Regions from separate parts of the Thioalkalivibrio sp. ALE21 genome, predicted to be linked through region 2. Evidence: predicted binding sites of a transcription regulator. Region 2 holds the regulator's gene; each other region holds the start of a gene.
What was found. Region 2 encodes FliA, which starts transcription of late flagellar genes. Its sites were predicted from a motif close to GCTAAAGTTNNNNNNNNNNCNGCCGATA; they were not measured.
Positions count from the first base shown of each region.

Region 1 (4,211 bases), on a different contig from region 2:
ATGCGGAATTCCCGGTGGACGGGGCCACCACCGAAGAACTGGTGACCGCGGCGGAACTGGCGCTGGACGAGGCGCGGCGCGGAGGAGGCAACCGCCGGGAAGCCTACGTCTCCGGTCTGGGGGAACGCACATCGCGGCGCACCCTGCTGGAAAGCGACCTTCGCGAGGCGCTGGTGCGCGAGGAGTTCGAGCTGTTTCTGCAGCCCCAATATGGCCTGGACCCGTTCGTCCTGACCGGGGTCGAGGCACTGGTACGCTGGAACCACCCGGAACGGGGCCGGGTGTCCCCGGGCGAATTCATCCCGCTGGCCGAGGAAACCGGGCTGGTCATGGCGATCGATCAGTGGGTGCTGGACCAGGCCTGCGCCCACCTGGCGGAGCGGGATGCGCAGGGGCTTCATGTCCCCCGCATGGCGGTGAACCTGTCGGTGATGGAGCTGGAAGACGGGCATCTGACCCGAATGGTGCAGTCGGTCCTGGACCGCTACGGCCTGCAACCGCATCGCCTGGAACTGGAAGTGACCGAGACCATGCTGATGCGTACTCCGGAGAACGCACTGGCCGAGCTGGGGCGGCTCAAGGAGCTGGGAGTCGAGCTGGCAATGGACGATTTCGGCACCGGCTATTCCAATCTGGCCCGGCTGCATCGCATGCCGCTGAACCGCCTCAAGCTGGACCAGTCGCTGGTACAGGATATCGGGCGTTCCCGCTCCAACGAGGACATCATTCGTGCGATCCTCGCGCTTGCGCGGACCCTGGATCTTGAAGTGATTGGCGAGGGTATCGAGACCGAAGCGCAGCGTGATTTCCTGCTGCAGGTCGGGTGTCGCGAGGGGCAGGGGTATCTGTGGTCCCCTCCGGTGCCGGCCGAGCAGTGCCCCTGCCGTGACTGAGCCAGCCCGCGCTGGCTTGTAATGGGGCCGGGAAGGCCGTATGGTGGCGGATTACCGAACGCCTCGCCCGTCAGCGTCCGTTCACTTGATCGTTTCGATCCCCCCGATGTCGTCTTCCCCGATGGGTGCCCCTTGGCCGAGCGTTGAGCGGCGGGTTGCGCTGGAGCACTCATGTCTGACCAACCGACTTTTGCCGGCCTGAATCTGGCCGACCCCCTGCTGCGCGCGCTTTCCGCCGCCGGCTACACCCATCCCACGCCGATCCAGGCCGGGGCCATCCCCGAAGTGCTGGCCGGTCGCGACCTGCTGGCCGCGGCCCAGACCGGAACCGGCAAGACCGCCGGCTTCACCCTGCCGATCCTGCAGAAGCTGGCGGAAAATCCGCCGGCGCGCGCCGGCAACGGCCGTCCGCGCGCCCTGGTGCTGACCCCGACGCGGGAGCTGGCTTCCCAGGTTCACGATTCGGTGAAGACCTACGGCCAGCATCTGGAGCAGCGTTCCATGACCATCTTCGGCGGGGTGGGCATGAATCCGCAGATCCGCGCGCTGCGCAGCCGCATGGACGTGGTGGTAGCCACGCCCGGGCGCCTGCTGGATCACGCGAACCAGAAGACGATCGACCTGTCCGGGGTGGAGATCCTGGTGCTGGACGAGGCGGATCGCATGCTCGACATGGGCTTCATCCGCGACATCCGCAAGCTGATCGCGATGCTGCCGAAGAAGCGGCAGAACCTGATGTTTTCGGCCACCTTCTCCAATGACATCCGCAAGCTGGCCGATGGCCTGCTGACCGACCCGGCCTGCGTGGAAGTGGCGGCACGCAACACCGCCTCGGAGAGCGTGGAGCAGAAGGTCCACCTGGTGGAAAGCCATCAGAAGCGGGATCTGCTGAGCCATCTGATCCGCAGCAACGACTGGGAGCAGGTGCTGGTGTTCACGCGGACCAAACACGGGGCCGATCGCCTTGCGGACAAGTTGACCAAGGACGGGGTGCAGTCCGCCGCGATCCACGGCAACAAGAGCCAGAACGCCCGCACCCGGGCGCTGGAACAGTTCAAGTCCGGCCGCGTGCCGGTGCTGGTGGCCACCGATATCGCCGCGCGCGGGCTGGACATCGACCAGCTGCCGCAGGTGGTCAACTTCGAGCTGCCCAACGTGCCCGAGGACTATGTGCATCGCATCGGCCGCACCGGCCGCGCGGGGTGTGAAGGCTCGGCGCTGTCGCTGGTTGGCGGCGACGAGCTGAAGCTGCTGGCCGGGATCGAAAAGCTGATCCAGCGTCCGATCGAGCGGATGGAGACCGACGGCTACGCGGCGCCGCAGCCGGTGGCGGATGACCGCCCCCGCCGTGGCCGTGGCAAGGGCAGTGGTGCTCCCCGTGGCAAGGGCAAAGGAAATGGCGCCGGCAATCGTTCCGGACGCGGCGGAGGTGGCCCGCGGCAGGGGCAGGGCCGCGGCGCCGAAGGCCGGGGTCGCGGTCAGGCCGCCTCCGGGCGCCGCTGACACGGCTTCCCCGGTGTCGCGGCGCGGCACCGGGGAATGCGGGGCGAGCGTCTTCCGTCCGCTCCCGAAGAAATGTGAAGTAGTACACGAAACGCACCTCCCGGGGTGCGTTTTTTCGTGGGGCTCAAGGCGGCTGGAGTTTGGCCGTCAAAGGGATCAGGAACCGGAGGATGACGATGAAGATACAGGGCCTGCGCCTCAAACTGATCCTGCTGGTGATCGCGGTCAGCACCATCCCGCTGTCCATCATGGGCGGGGTGACCTTCCACAGCATGAAGGGTCAGCTGAACGCCAGCCTGGAACAGACGCTGATCAACGTCGGCGAGCAGGTGCAGGCGGCAGTCGACCGGCGCGTGGTGGAACACGGTCAGGCTCTGCGCAGCGTGGCCCGGGCCGAGCTCGCCGATCCGCGGGATGCGGAAACGGCGCTGGAAGGGTTGCGTGCCGAGTACGAAGGGTTCCGCTGGGCCGGCCTGCTGGACGACGCCGGGGCAGTCCTGGCGGAGTCGGGGCGCATGGCCGAACGCGCCGGGGCGGGCCCGGGCGCCACCCGTGACGGCAAGGTGCGCGCGGCGCAGGCCGGTGACCGCCTGCTGGATGTCGACGTCGGGGCGGATTCCGCCGACGGGCGCTTCATCACCTATCTGGAACCCCTGGATGACGGCCGGGTCCTGGCGGCGCAGCTGCCGATGGACGCCGTCAAGGCGGTGTCCGACCGCGTGGCGATCGGAGAGACCGGTCGCGCCACGCTGTTCAACGGCGACGGACGGCTGATCGGGCACCGGAACATGGACCGGTTCGGCTACGACATGAGCGACTACACCATCATGCAGGCCCCGCTGCGCCATCGCGAAGGGGACCCGGGCGGCGAATTCCTCAGCGGCGACGGTGACCGCAAATGGGGTCTGACCCGGATGCTCCCGGAAATGGCGCAGGAGTATGACGTCCACTGGGGCCTGATCGTCGACCAGACCCTGGGCGAGCTGTATGCCCCCGTGAACATGTTGTGGTGGCTGTTGTGGGGGCTCTGGGTGGTGGCCTTCCTGGTCGCCCTGGCCATTGGCTGGATCTACGCCGGGGTGCTGACCCGGCCGCTGGAGCGTCTGGCCACCGGCCTGGAAGCGGTGGGCTGCGGCTCGGCGGATCTGGGGTATCGCGTGGATATCGCCACGCGCGACGAGATCGGCCGCACCGGCCGTGCGTTCAACCAGGTGATGGAACGGCTGTCGGGACTGATAGGCCAGGTCGCGGACGCGGCCGACGGCATCGCCGCCTCGGCGCGTCAGCTGGAAGGACGCAGTGCGGAACTCAGCCGGGCGACCGGCGAGCAGCGCAGTGACGTGGAGCAGGTGGTGACGGCGATGAACGAGATGTCGGCCACCGTGCAGGAGGTTGCGAACAATACCCAGAGCACCGCGGAGCAGGCCGATCAGGCGACTCAGGCGGTGCATGGGGGGCGCGACGTGGTGTCCGCCACGCAGGAGACCATCAATGCCCTGGCCGGGGAGATTAACCGCTCGCGCGACGTGATCGACGAGCTCAAGGGCGACAGCGACAACATCGGTACGATCCTGCAGGTGATCGAGGAGATCGCCGACAAGACCAACCTGCTGGCGCTGAACGCGGCCATCGAGGCGGCACGTGCCGGGGAGGCCGGACGCGGCTTCGCGGTGGTGGCGGACGAGGTCCGGCACCTGGCGCAGCGCACCAACGACTCCACCGGGGAGATCCGCGGGATCATCGAGCGGCTGCAGGGCGCGGCCGGCCGTGCGGTGGAGGCCATGGATGCCAGTCAGCAGCAGGCCGAATCCAGCG
Region 1 covers NZ_QKMA01000013.1:29,927-34,137, reverse strand. The annotation lists gene D893_RS10530 (EAL domain-containing protein) at 1-893, shown strand, start outside; gene D893_RS10525 (DEAD/DEAH box helicase) at 1,065-2,396, shown strand; gene D893_RS14045 (methyl-accepting chemotaxis protein) at 2,567-4,211, shown strand, end outside.
Region 1: a site for FliA is predicted at 2,519-2,546, ahead of D893_RS14045 (methyl-accepting chemotaxis protein). Genes of this name have one in related genera too.

Region 2 (4,211 bases):
AAGCACCAGTCAACGATCGGCGGGAGAGCGAACGATGAATGTCAGACGATACCGGGCACGGGACATGCGCGACGCGATGCGCCAGGTCCGCGAGGAGCAGGGCGAGGACGCCGTAATCCTGTCCAGCCGCCGGGTCGACGGCTGGCTGGAGGTGGTCGCGGCCCTCGATGGCGGCGAGGCGCCCGCCGGAACGGCGGAGGGTGACGGCCGGGGTGCCCCGCGGCAGGACGACGCCGGTAGCGGGGCACGCTCCGCCCGGGAATCGGCGCGACAGGGTGTGCGCGATGAACCGGCCCCGCGCGGTGAGCACCCCCGCGCGCCGGAGCCCGCGGCGGCTTCCGCCGGCGGGGGGTCGGGTGCCGGGTCCCGGCAGCGACCGGCCCCGCAGTGGCCCACCGACCCCGAGGTGTCCGCGATGCGTCAGGAACTGCGGGATCTGCGCAGTCTGCTGACGCGGCAGTACGAAGAGAACGAGCAGGCCCGCTGGGCGGCGCGGCATCCACTGGCGGCCGAATGCAAGGCGCGGCTGATGGATCTGGGCTTCCGCGAGCCGCTGGCGCGCAGCCTGGCCGGCAGCATCCTCGACGATCACACCTCGGAGGAGGCATGGGAGCGCCTGCGGGCGCGCCTGTCGGGTGCCATCGTGACCGCGCGCGCCTCCATCCTCGACGAGGGCGGGGTGCTCGCGCTGGAGGGACCGACGGGGGTCGGCAAAACCACCACCATTGCACGGATTGCACTGCGCCAGATCCGCCGCATGGGGCCGGATTCGGTCACCCTGGTCACCATGGACGCCCAGCGCATCGGCGCGACGCGGCAGTTGCAGGCCTTCGGCCAGATGGCGGGAACCGCGGTGCGTGTGGTGGAAACCGAGGCCGAGCTGCGCGAGATGGCGCGGCGCTCGGCGGGCAGCGGGCACCTGATCCTGGTGGATACCGCCGGGCAGTCGCCGCGTACCGCTCCGCGGGAACCCCTGCTGACGGACATGCCTGCGGACGTGCGCGCGGAGACCTGGCTGGTGATCGCGGCCACTACCCAGGGCATGGCCCTGCGCCGGGTGCTGGAGGCTTTCGCCCCCACGGAACCCTCGGCCCTGGTACTGACCAAGCTGGACGAGGCGGAACAGCTGGGCGAGGTGCTTTCGGTACTGCTGGACCAGCCGCTGGGTGTTGCGTTCATGAGCGACGGCCAGCGCATCGCCGAGGATTTCCATCGCGTGGATACCGGACATCTGACCCGCCTGGCGCTGCAGGAAGAACCCGAGCACGGGGCGGCCGATGCCTGGGTCGACGAGGCGATGCAGGCCTGGCGGCGGCGCCAGGCGACGGAACGCGAGGCCCGGCGACCGCGATCCGCGGACGAGCCGGCCGCGGGCGAGGAGCCCGCGCCGCTCGAAATGATTCAACCGGTGCTGAAGGGACATCATGTCACACAACACTAAGCCCCTGAAGGTGGTCGCGGTGGCCTCGGGCAAGGGCGGGGTCGGCAAGACCAATGTCTCGGTCAACCTGTCGGTCGGACTGGCCCGACTGGGACGCGAGGTCATGCTGTTCGATGCGGACCTGGGGCTCGCAAACGTCGATGTGCTGCTGGGCCTGCGTCCGCAGCGGACGCTGCACGACCTGGTGACCGGGGACGTCGAGGATCTGGAAGACGTGATCATCGAGGGCCCGGAGGGAATCCGCGTGGTGCCTTCCGCGTCCGGGATCGCGACCATGGCCAACCTGAGCCGGCCGGAACATCACGGCCTGATCCAGGCCTTCAGCATGTATACGCGACCGCTGGACGTGCTGGTGGTGGATACCGCGGCCGGGTTGCAGGAGTCGGTGACCAGTTTCTGTCAGGCCGTGCAGGAGACCCTGGTGGTGGTCACCGACGAGCCGGCATCGATGACCGACGCCTATGCGCTGATCAAGGTCCTGCATCGGGATCATGGCGTGAACCGGTTCCGCGTGGTCGCGAACATGGTGCAGGGCCGTGCCGGGGCGGAACGCGTGATGCAGAAGCTGCAGGCGGTTTGTTCCACCTATCTGCCGGAGGTCATACTGGATCTGGTGGGCGTGATTCCGCTGGATGATGCCCTGCGCCAGGCGGTGCAGAAACGGGCGCCGGTGGTGCAGCAGTCCCCGGGCAGCCCGGCGGGACGGGCGTTCCTCGAGCTCGCGCGCAAGGTCGACGGCTGGCCGGTGGCCCGCGGCGCCAGCGGGGGGGTTGGATTCTTCGTCGAGAGGATGCTGCAAAGCGCATGAACACGCCAAAGAACAGACTTTCGGGATACGCCCGGGCGGGGACCGGGGGACCGGATCAGCTGGTCGCGGACCACGTCGAGCTGGTGAATCGGATCGCCCATCACCTGATGGCCCGGCTGCCGGCCTCGGTGCAGGTGGATGACCTGGTGCAGGCAGGCATGGTGGGGCTGATCGAGGCCGCGCGGCAGTTCGAAGGCGGCCAGGGGGCGACCTTCGCCACCTACGCCGGGATCCGCATCCGCGGGGCGATGATCGACGAGCTGCGTCGCAGCGACTGGACGCCGCGCTCGGTGCACCGCAACAGCCGGCGGATCTCCGAGGCGATGCAGACGGTGGAGGCCCGCGAGGGCCGCGCCGCTCGCGCTCCGGAGATCGCCGAGGAGCTGGGCGTCCCGGTGGAAACCTACTACCAGATGCTGGATGATCATGCCGGTGCCCATCTGTTCGCGCTGGACGAGGTGGGCGGCCCGGAGGGCGAGGCGGATCGCGTGCTGGAAGGGCAGGAGCAGTCCCCGTCGCGGCGCATCGAGGCCGGGGAGTTCCGCGAGGAACTGGCCGGCGCACTGGGCGATCTGCCCGAGCGCGAACGACTGGTGCTCAACCTGTACTACACCGAAGAACTCAACCTGCGCGAGATCGGTGCGGTGCTGGACGTGACCGAATCGCGCGTCAGCCAGATCCGCAGCCAGGCGGTGCACCGTCTGCGGGCGCGTCTGGGCTCGTGGCTCGAAGACGTCGAGTCCCTGCAGATATTCTAAGGTTCAAACACATTCCCGGAGCGAACTGTGGACAAGGGTATGAAAATCCTGATCGTGGACGACTTCTCCACGATGCGGCGCATCATCAAGAATCTCCTGCGGGATCTTGGCTTCAACAACACCATGGAGGCCGACGACGGGAGCACCGCCCTGCCGATGCTGCAGAACGGCGACTTCGATTTTCTGATCACCGACTGGAACATGCCCAACATGCCGGGCATCGACCTCCTGCGCGAGGTGCGCAAGGACGAGCGGCTGAAATCGTTGCCGGTGCTGATGGTCACGGCCGAAGCCAAGCGCGATCAGATCGTGGAGGCGGCAGAGGCCGGCGTGAACGGTTACATTGTGAAGCCCTTCACGGCCGAGACGCTCAAGGAGAAGATCGAAAAGATCTTCGAACGTATTGAAGCTCAAGGCTGAATACCGCGACCGGCTGACACGGCAAGAGAGACCCGATGACCGAACAAGAGAATGCCTCCGGGGAAGACCGGCTCGCGCTGGCGCGGGAGCTGGTGGGCGCTCTGGAAGGCGGTGACGAGGAGGCTTCGCGCCGCCTGATCCAGGAGCTCGCGCGGCCTTACGAGCGCGAACTGTTCGACGAACTGGGCAAACTGACCCGCGAACTGCACGAGGCCCTGGAGAGCTTCCGGGGCGATTCGCGTCTGGTCGAGCTGGCGCAGGACGAGATTCCGGATGCACGCGAGCGTCTGAGTTACGTGGTGACCCAGACCGAACAGGCCACGCACGAAACCCTGAATGCGGTGGAATCGTCCCTGCCGATTGCCGAGGCGTTCGCCGGGCGTGCCGCGGAACTCACCGAGAAATGGACCCGGTTCCGCAACCGCGAACTGTCGGTGGAGGAATTCCGCGAGTTCGCGCGCGAACTCGATGCGTTTTTCGAACAGACCGGCAAGGACACCGAAGAACTGCGCCGGTTGCTGTCGCAGGTCCTGATGGCACAGAGCTACCAGGATCTCACCGGGCAGGTGATCCGGCGGGTCATCCGTCTGGTCACGGACCTGGAGGAAAGCCTGGTCTCGCTGATCCGCCTGTCTTCCGGGCGCTTGGAGAAGGATGCCCGGGCGGCGGCCGAACAGGCCCCGGAGGCGGAAGAAACCGCACGCGAGGAGGACCGCCGCGGGCATGGACCCGCGGTGCCCCACACTCAAGATTCCGGCACGGATGTCGTTCAAGGACAGGACGA
Region 2 covers NZ_QKMA01000002.1:297,047-301,257, reverse strand. The annotation lists gene flhF (flagellar biosynthesis protein FlhF) at 35-1,441, shown strand; gene D893_RS03070 (MinD/ParA family protein) at 1,425-2,249, shown strand; gene D893_RS03065 (RNA polymerase sigma factor FliA) at 2,246-3,007, shown strand; gene D893_RS03060 (chemotaxis response regulator CheY) at 3,047-3,427, shown strand; gene D893_RS03055 (protein phosphatase CheZ) at 3,463-4,211, shown strand, end outside.

Region 3 (4,211 bases), on a different contig from region 2:
TCTCGCCCTGGATCTGCAGGGTCGGGCGATTGCTCAGGGGGATATGAACGCGGAAGGTTTCCCGACGCTGCAGGTATTGCAGTTCGGCGGGATACGGACATTCGTAGAGATCCCCCGGCGATTCGCTCACGATCTGGCGGACCTCGGTTGTAAACCGCACGGCCACCCCGCGCAGGGTCGCGAATACGCGCAGGGGCTGGCCGGGTCGGATCCGCTGGTGCAGGGAGGGAGGTTGCAGCTGGTCGAGGTAGAGACGCCGCGCGTCGGCATCCAGACGGATCAGCGCCGAGGTGTGCAGCGGGCCGCTTTCTTCCAGGCGGATACTGACCAGGGTCAGGCCATGGTCCAGGTCGCGCAGGATCTGGCCGATGCGTTCCGGGGTGTCGACGGTATAATCGTTGTCATCCATGAGGGCACGTCGCGTCCGAAGTGGGTTCGCGCATCATACACCCTGTGACGGAGTTCACGCCTGTTCGGTCCCGTTCGGGCTAGGCGCGGGTGATGGTCTGGCCGGTGGTACGGCGGTGACGGGCCTTGCCGTAGGGGTCGTAGGTCGTGGCCGGTCCGTTGTCTTCGCCACGCAGGATCTGCATGGACATCTGCACCCGGCGCTGGTTGCGTTCGATCAGCCGGGCGTTGCCCTGGTTGAGTTCGTTGCAGCGTTCGATCGTCGCCCGCAGCGCCTGCCAGCGGTCGTTGAGGTGCTCCCCTCCCTCCAGACGCGCGAACAGCCGTGCTACCCCTTCCGGGGTGAACTCGGCACCGCGGGCTTCGATCCATTGCTGCTGTTTGCGGGTTTCGGTTTCCAGTGCCTGCAGCAGTTCCTGCTTGCGCTGGACCGCGGCCTGCAGCCGATCCGGTTCGCGTGACTCAATGGCCCGGGTTTCCTCCAGCAGGATATCCTCCAGCCGTTGTCCGAGACGGATGGATTCCTCCAGGGAAGGACGAATTCCGGTTTCGTCGGTCACCACCGGATCACCGCAGCAGGCCTTCGATTTCCATCATGCGATCGGCCAGTTCTTCGTTGTCGATCGGGTAGTTCCCCTGAGCGATCGCCTCGCGGATCTCGGCCACCTTCGCCTCGTTGAACGGTGCGGCCTCGCTGGCTTCGCCGCTGCCGTTCATGGCCTGGGCGGCACCGGTCAGGGTGACGGCGTCGCCATTGGCGGCATCGCCATTGCCGGCGCGATCCACCCCGTTGCCGCCGGTGCGGGCGTCGTCGTCACGGCCGCGGACTCCGCCGTTCTGGCTGTCGGGGCGCAGGCCGTTGATGTTGGGGCCTTTGATATCCATGACTTTGTCCTGTCGTTTTACTGGTCTACCGCGTGTATCGGCCGGAATGCCCGAAACTGTAGGGTCAGTTGCGGGATTTCCGTCACATTTTACTACAGGGCGACGCGGACCGTGCCCGATGGCTGGACCTCGCCCTCGATCTCGCGTCCCGAGGACGTGTTGCGCACGCGGATCCAGTCGCCGGCCGTGGCGTCCTCCAGGGCTTCGCCCTGCATGCGGATAGTGACACTGCCGCTGCTGGCGAGGATGGTAACGCGCTGGCCGCGCTGGATCACCTGGCGTTCGTTGACGTGCTGCTGGCCGATGACCTGGCCCTGGCGGATCGCGCGGCGGGTCTGCAGACCGACGACCTCGGATGCGTCCTCGAAATAATGGGTGGCCTGGCGCGACGTCTCGATGCGTTCCATGCGCAGATCGCCCGGTCCCAGGGTCTGCTGGCGCGACAGGTTGCGTCGGGCCACCACCACCTCGGCGTGGCGTTCCACGGCGGCCGGAACGTACACCGACCAGGTCACCGGCCCGGGGCAGCGGATGTTGACCGCGGTATTGCCTCTCGGGCGTCCGCCGGGCGGCAGCGAGGCCTCCAGGGGCTCGTCGCAGCGCTTGAGGCGCAGGCGCTCGTCGACATGACCGAGTTGCACCTCCACATCGTCACCGTTGTGCTCCCCCAGCTGCTGGTGCAGGAACCGTTCCGCGCTGTCACGGATGTTCTGCACCGGCTCGATCTCCGCTTGCGCGCCCGGGGCGAGGAGCGCGAGCATCAGGAGAAGCGCACCCCCGCTGCGGCCCGGGCTGCGGTACGGGAGCAAAGCCTGTAACTTGAGAAGGTGCATGTCCGGTCACCGTTGACCCTGTGTCTTCGTAGCGGGATGCATGCAGATTCCGTGCCATGGTATCCGGGCCTGTCCTGCACGCCCGATGCGTGGTTCAAGCTCCCGCCGGCGCGGCCGTTAGCAGGGAGAACAACCCAGGGGGCGAGAACCGTGAGTCAGTTTATTGACGACGTGAACCAGCGCACGCAGATGGTCGGGCAGAACCGGATGGAGCTTCTGCTGTTCTATCTGGGCGGCACGCAGACCTTCGGGATCAACGTGTTCAAGGTGCGCGAGGTGATTCCGCTGCCGCAGTTGCGCCAGATTCCCGGCTCCGCCGGGGTGGTGCGGGGTGTCACGACCCTGCGGGACAAGACCGTGCCGATCATCGATCTGGCGCGGGCGATGGGCATGCAGTCGACCCGGGCCGGGGCGGACGGGCAGCAGAAGGTTGTGATCACGGAGTTCAACCGCTCGGTGCAGGGCTTCATGGTATCGGCGGTGGATCGGATCGTGAACGTCAACTGGGACCAGGTGAAGTCGCCCCCGCGCGGCACCGGGCGCGAGTCGTTTCTGGTGGCGGTCACCGAACTCGACAACAAGCTGGTGGAGATCATCGACGTGGAGCGCGTGCTGTCGCTGGTCAATCCGCTGCCCACCGAGGTGTCGGAAAGCGTGCGTTCCGCGGTGGCCGAGCAGACACCCGAGCGTCGGGAAATCGTCATCGCCGACGATTCGGTGGTGGCCCGCCGCCAGATCGAAAGCGCCATCCAGGGGCTCGAGTGGCCCTACGTGCTGTGCAAGGACGGGCGTGAAGCCCTGGATTACCTGGAGGAGAAAGCCGCAGAGGGCCCGATCCACGACACGGTCGAGCTGGTGATCTCGGATATCGAAATGCCGCGCATGGACGGTTACACCCTGACGGCAAAGATCCGCGAGAACGAGCGGCTGCGACCGCTGCGGGTGCTGCTGCATTCCTCGCTCAGCGGCGAATTCAATACCGACATGGTGCGTCGGGCCGGTGCGGATGCGTTCCTCTCCAAGTTCAACCCGGACGAACTGGCCAGTGCGGTCCTGGAACAGATCAACAAGACCGCCTGAGATGTCGGTGGTTGCCGGGGGCGAGGGGTTGCCGGCCCGGCCGGGGCGGGTGGCCGGCGCTTGCCGCCCCTTTGCAGGCTGCGGACTCCCGCAAGGCCGCCTCGAAGCCCTATACTGTGGCGGCATGGAATCATCGAACCGAACAACCAGCGGACGGCGGACGGGCCCGGCACGCGTCAAGGCGGAGATGTGTGCGTGATCGATTCCCGTGACTACGAAGAATTCGCGCGCTTTCTCTCCGAGTGCTGTGGCCTGGTGCTGGGGGACAGCCGCCAGTACCTGGTGTCCAGCCGGCTGTCCCGCCTGCTGGATGAATTCGGCTACAAGGACGTGCCGGAGCTGCTGCACGCGCTGCGCAAGGCCCCCAGCCCGAAGCTGCGCACGCGCGTCATCGACGCGATGACCACCAACGAAACCTCCTGGTTTCGCGACGGTTTTCCGTTCGAGATCCTGCGCCACGTGATCCTCCCGGAGCTGGCGTCCACTCGGTCGTCGATCAAGGTCTGGTCGGCCGGGTGTTCCAGTGGCCAGGAGCCCTACAGCATCTCGATGGTGGTCTCGGAATGGGAGGCGTCGCGCCCGCGCCGGGTGGTGCCCGTCAGCATTCTCGGGACGGACCTGTCCGAGGGCGTGCTGGAAGATGCCCGCAAGGGAGTCTATGACGGTCTGAGCATCGTGCGCGGGCTCAGCGAGTCGCGGCGGTCCCGGTTTTTCCAGACCGTGCCCGAGGGGCACAAGATCATCCCCGAAGTGCAGCGCCGCTGCCGGTTTCAGAAACTCAACCTGGTCGACAGCTACGCGGCGCTGGGCAAGTTTGACATCGTGTTCTGCCGCAACGTCCTGATCTATTTCTCGGCCGAGACCAAGCGTCAGGTCCTTGACGGTATAGCGAAGCAGCTCAACCCCGGTGGCTATCTGTTTCTTGGCGCTTCCGAGACGGTCGGGCCCTACAGCAAGGCCTACGAAACCGTGCGCACCGAGTACGGCTCGGTCCTGCGGCTGAAG
Region 3 covers NZ_QKMA01000015.1:14,575-18,785, forward strand. The annotation lists gene D893_RS11045 (flagellar brake protein) at 1-409, opposite strand, end outside; gene D893_RS11050 (flagellar protein FlgN) at 489-971, opposite strand; gene flgM (flagellar biosynthesis anti-sigma factor FlgM) at 976-1,293, opposite strand; gene flgA (flagellar basal body P-ring formation chaperone FlgA) at 1,386-2,054, opposite strand; gene D893_RS11065 (chemotaxis protein) at 2,277-3,206, shown strand; gene D893_RS11070 (protein-glutamate O-methyltransferase CheR) at 3,402-4,211, shown strand, end outside.
Region 3: a site for FliA is predicted at 2,219-2,246, ahead of D893_RS11065 (chemotaxis protein). Genes of this name have one in related genera too.

Region 4 (4,211 bases), on a different contig from region 2:
AACCCGGCTACGAGCAGACCATTCGCGAACAGCTGGCCACCCGCAACAACGGCGACATGATCGTCCTCTCCGGGAACGAGCGCTTCGAGCTGGTCGGCTGACACAGAACACGGACCGGACAGCGCCGCGATTGGTCGCGCACCGGAGCTGTGGCATCCTTGGCGGATGCGACCCCTGATCCGACTCTTTTTCCGCGGCGTGCGTCTGGTACTCACGCCCTTCATGCTCGTGGGCGAGAAGGTGACCCGCCCGCGCGGAATCCAGCGTGACCCCGAAGAACAGGCACGGGTGGACGAACAGACCCGCGCCCTCGCGCTCTACCACTTTCCCGCCTGTCCGTTCTGCATCAAGGCGCGCCGTGCCATGCAGCGCCTGTCACTGGACATCGAACTGCGCAATGCCCAGCCGGCCGGCGAACACCGCGAAACCCTGCAGACGGAAGGCGGCAAGCTGCAGGTCCCCTGCCTGCGGATCGAGGAAGAAGACGGCAGCGTGCGCTGGCTGTACGAGTCGGGCGCGATCATCGACTACCTCGAGTCGCGCTTTGATCCGGACCGGGCCGGAGCCGACCGCCATACCGAGGGCTCCTGAACCCGCAAATGACAGGGGGCGGCACGTGGCCGCCCCCTCGGGACCGGATCAGACCCGGAAGTGCCCAACCCGCTGCTGCTGTTCGGAAGCCAGCTTCGACAGCTCCTCGGAGGCATTCGCGATCTCGCGCGAGCCGCTGGCCGTCTCGTCCAGCACCTGGGTGATGTTGGAGATGTTGCGGTTGATCTCCTCGGCCACCGAGGACTGTTCCTCCGCCGCACTGGCGATCTGCGTGTTCATCTCCGAGATGGTCGTCACCGACTGCGTGATCGACTCCAGCGACTCGCCCGCCTCGTTCACCTTCTCGCGGCTGGAATGCGCCCGGTTCTTGCCCTCTTCCATCGCCTGAACCGCCTCGCGCGTGCCGTTCTGGACGCGTTCGATCATGCCCTGGATCTCGTGGGTCGAATCCTGGGTCCGGCTCGCCAGCGTGCGCACCTCGTCGGCCACCACCGCAAAGCCGCGGCCCTGCTCGCCGGCCCGCGCCGCCTCGATGGCCGCGTTCAGCGCCAGCAGGTTGGTCTGATCGGCGATGTCCCCGATCACCTCCAGCACCTTGTTGATTTCCTCGGCGTCCGTGGACAGCCGTTCGATCACTTCGGCGGTGTTGTCCACCTGCGAGGTCAGGTGGTTGATCGACTGCACCGTCTGCTGCACCAGCTCGCGCCCGGCGTTCGCATCCTGATCGGTGGTCTGGGCCGCCGTGGCTGCATCGGAGGCGTTGCGCGCGACCTCGGCCACGGTCGCGGTCATCTCGTTCATCGCCGTGGCCACCTGATCGACCTCGTCCTTCTGCCGCGTGACCTGACCGTTGGTCTGTTCGCTGGTTGCGGACAGCTCGTTGGCCGCGGCCGCCACCTGGTCGCCACCGGCGGCGACTTCCTTGACCAGGTCCTGGATCTTGCCCACGAAGCGGTTGAACGCCGCCGCCAGATCTCCCAGCTCATTGTTGCCGTCGGCCTCGAGCCGGCGCGTCAGGTCCCCGTCGCCGGACGCGATGTCGTCCAGACGCGTGACGGTCTGGCGCAGCGGCCGCACGATGCTGCGCGACAGCAGCCAGGCCAGCAGCAGACCAAGACCGATGGCGACCACGCCCACCGCCACCACGGTGGTGGTGGCATTGCGGGCCATCGCCACGTATTCGCTGCGATCGACCATCAGCTCCAGCACGCCCACCGGCTCACCGGAGAAATCCTCCACTGGACGCCCGACCACGGCCATCGGGCGGCCGTCGTGGCGAACGTTGCGGATCATCTCCTCGCCATCGAGGATGCGCCGCATCTCCTCCCGACTGAAGGCCGACTCGCCATTGATGGTTCCGGCAAAGACCTCGAAACCCCCATCACGATCGAGGTGTACCGCCACGGGTGATCCGGTTTCCTCGGTGAAGGACTCGAAGAAGGCGTCATCGAAGGCCATGCCGAATTCCAGCGAGCCGATGTGCTCGTTCTGGTAGGACACCGGCACCATCCCGCGGATCCCGATGCCGAACGGTCCCTCTTCCAGCCCGGTGATCGGCTGCCGATTGCGGTTCACCTCGAGGATCGTCTGGCGCACGTCCGACAGGTCGTCGCCGTAGTTGTCGGGACTGTGGGTACGCAGGAAAGAGGTCGCCGGCGGCGTATGGAAGTGATACTGGCGCACGTCGTGCTCGTCGCGCAGCTGGCCATATCCCGGCTCGGTCAGTTCCAGCAGGCGCTCACGATCCCCCTCGGCGAACGCCTGCTGAATCACCGGAATCTCGGCGATGGCCCGCGCCATCGATTCGCCCCGTTCGGCTTCCTGCTCCAACTGGCGGATCAGCAGCCCGCTCAGGTCGTTCAGTTCCCGTTGCTCCGCGCGATCGGCCATCGTGCCGAGGCTGTTCATCACGACGACCAGCGTGAGCACCACGACCGCCACCACAACGATGGTGACGCCGCCCATCAAGCGCGTTCCGATACGGATATTCCTGAGCATGGCTTTCCCTCTTTTGGTGTTCCGGCATTCTGATCAATGCGCATTCCGCCGGGCCCTGCCCGGCCGGATGGCCAAATCAGCATACCTTCACATACTAACGGCGGCCGTCCGGAAACCTTGATCCGAATCGGCCGCCGTCACGAAAACCCATCCTCCGGCACGGGGCACAACACCCCGGCCGGCAGGACCCACGGTCAGACACGGAAGCGCCCGGTGCGCTCCTGCTGCGCCGAGGCCAGCTTCGACAGCTCCTCCGAGGCGTTGGCGATCTGCTGCGATCCGGCCACGGTCTCGTCCAGCACCTGGGTGATGTTGGAGACGTTGCGGTTGATCTCCTCGGCCACCGAGGACTGCTCTTCGGCCGCGCTGGCGATCTGCGTGTTCATGTCCGAGATGCTGCTGATGGACTGCGTGATCGACTGCAGCGACTGCCCCGCATCGTTCACCTGTTCCACGCTGGAATGCGCCTGCCGGCGTCCGTCCTCCATGGCCTTCACCGCGTCGCGCGTGCCGTTCTGCACCCGCTCGATCATCCCCTGGATCTCCTGGGTCGAATCCTGGGTCCGGCTCGCCAGCGTGCGCACTTCGTCGGCCACCACCGCAAAGCCGCGGCCCTGCTCGCCGGCCCGCGCCGCCTCGATGGCCGCGTTCAGCGCCAGCAGGTTGGTTTGATCGGCGATGTCCCCGATCACCTCCAGCACCTTGTTGATTTCCTCGGCATCGGTCGACAACCGCTCGATCACCTGCGCGGTGTTCTCCACCTGGGTGGACAGGGTGTTGATCGCACTGACGGTCTGCTCCACCAGCTCCCGGCCATGGGCCGCATCCTTGTCCGTGCTCTGAGCGGCTTCCGCCGCTTCGGTGGCGTTGCGGGCCACCTCGGCCACGGTCGCGGTCATCTCGTTCATGGCCGTGGCCACCTGGTCGATCTCGGACTGCTGGCGGCCGACCTGTTCGTTGGTCTGCTCGCTGGTCGCCGACAGCTCGTTGGCCGCAGCCGCCACCTGGTCTCCTCCGGCGGCAACTTCCTTCACCAGATCATGGATCTTGCTCACGAAACGGTTGAACGCCGCGGCCAGATCCCCGAGTTCGTTGTTGCCGTCGGCCTCCAGCCGGCGCGTCAGGTCCCCGTCGCCGGACGCGATGTCGTCCAGACGCTCGACCGTATCGCGCAGCGGCCGCACGATACTGCGCGAAAGCAGCCAGGCCAGCAGCAGGCCGAGGCCGATGGCGGCCACGCCCACACCCACTACGGTGGCCGTGGCATTGCGGGCCATCGCCACGTAATCGCTGCGATCGACCATCAGCTCCAGCACGCCCACCGGCTCACCGGAGAAGTCTTCCACCGGACGCCCGACCACCGCCATCGGACGACCGTCGTGCTCGGTCCGGCGCACCAGTTCCTCGCCGCCGGCAATCCGCTCCATCTCCTCGCGACTGAACGTGGAATCGCCGTCGATGGTGCTGCCGAACGCCTCGAAGGTACCGTCGCGCTGCAGGTAGAGGGCCACCGGGGCTTCCGTATCCGCCGTGAAGTCCTCGAAGAAGGCATCGTCGAAGGCCATGCCGAATTCCAGCGACCCGATATGTTCACCCTCGTGGGAGACCGGGACGATGCCGCGGATGCCCAGGCCGGCCACCCCTTCCTCGAGCCCGGAGAT
Region 4 covers NZ_QKMA01000013.1:9,340-13,550, forward strand. The annotation lists gene D893_RS10425 (3',5'-cyclic-nucleotide phosphodiesterase) at 1-101, shown strand, start outside; gene D893_RS10430 (glutathione S-transferase N-terminal domain-containing protein) at 166-591, shown strand; gene D893_RS10435 (methyl-accepting chemotaxis protein) at 640-2,550, opposite strand; gene D893_RS10440 (methyl-accepting chemotaxis protein) at 2,745-4,211, opposite strand, start outside.
Region 4: a site for FliA is predicted at 2,646-2,673, ahead of D893_RS10435 (methyl-accepting chemotaxis protein). Genes of this name have one in related genera too.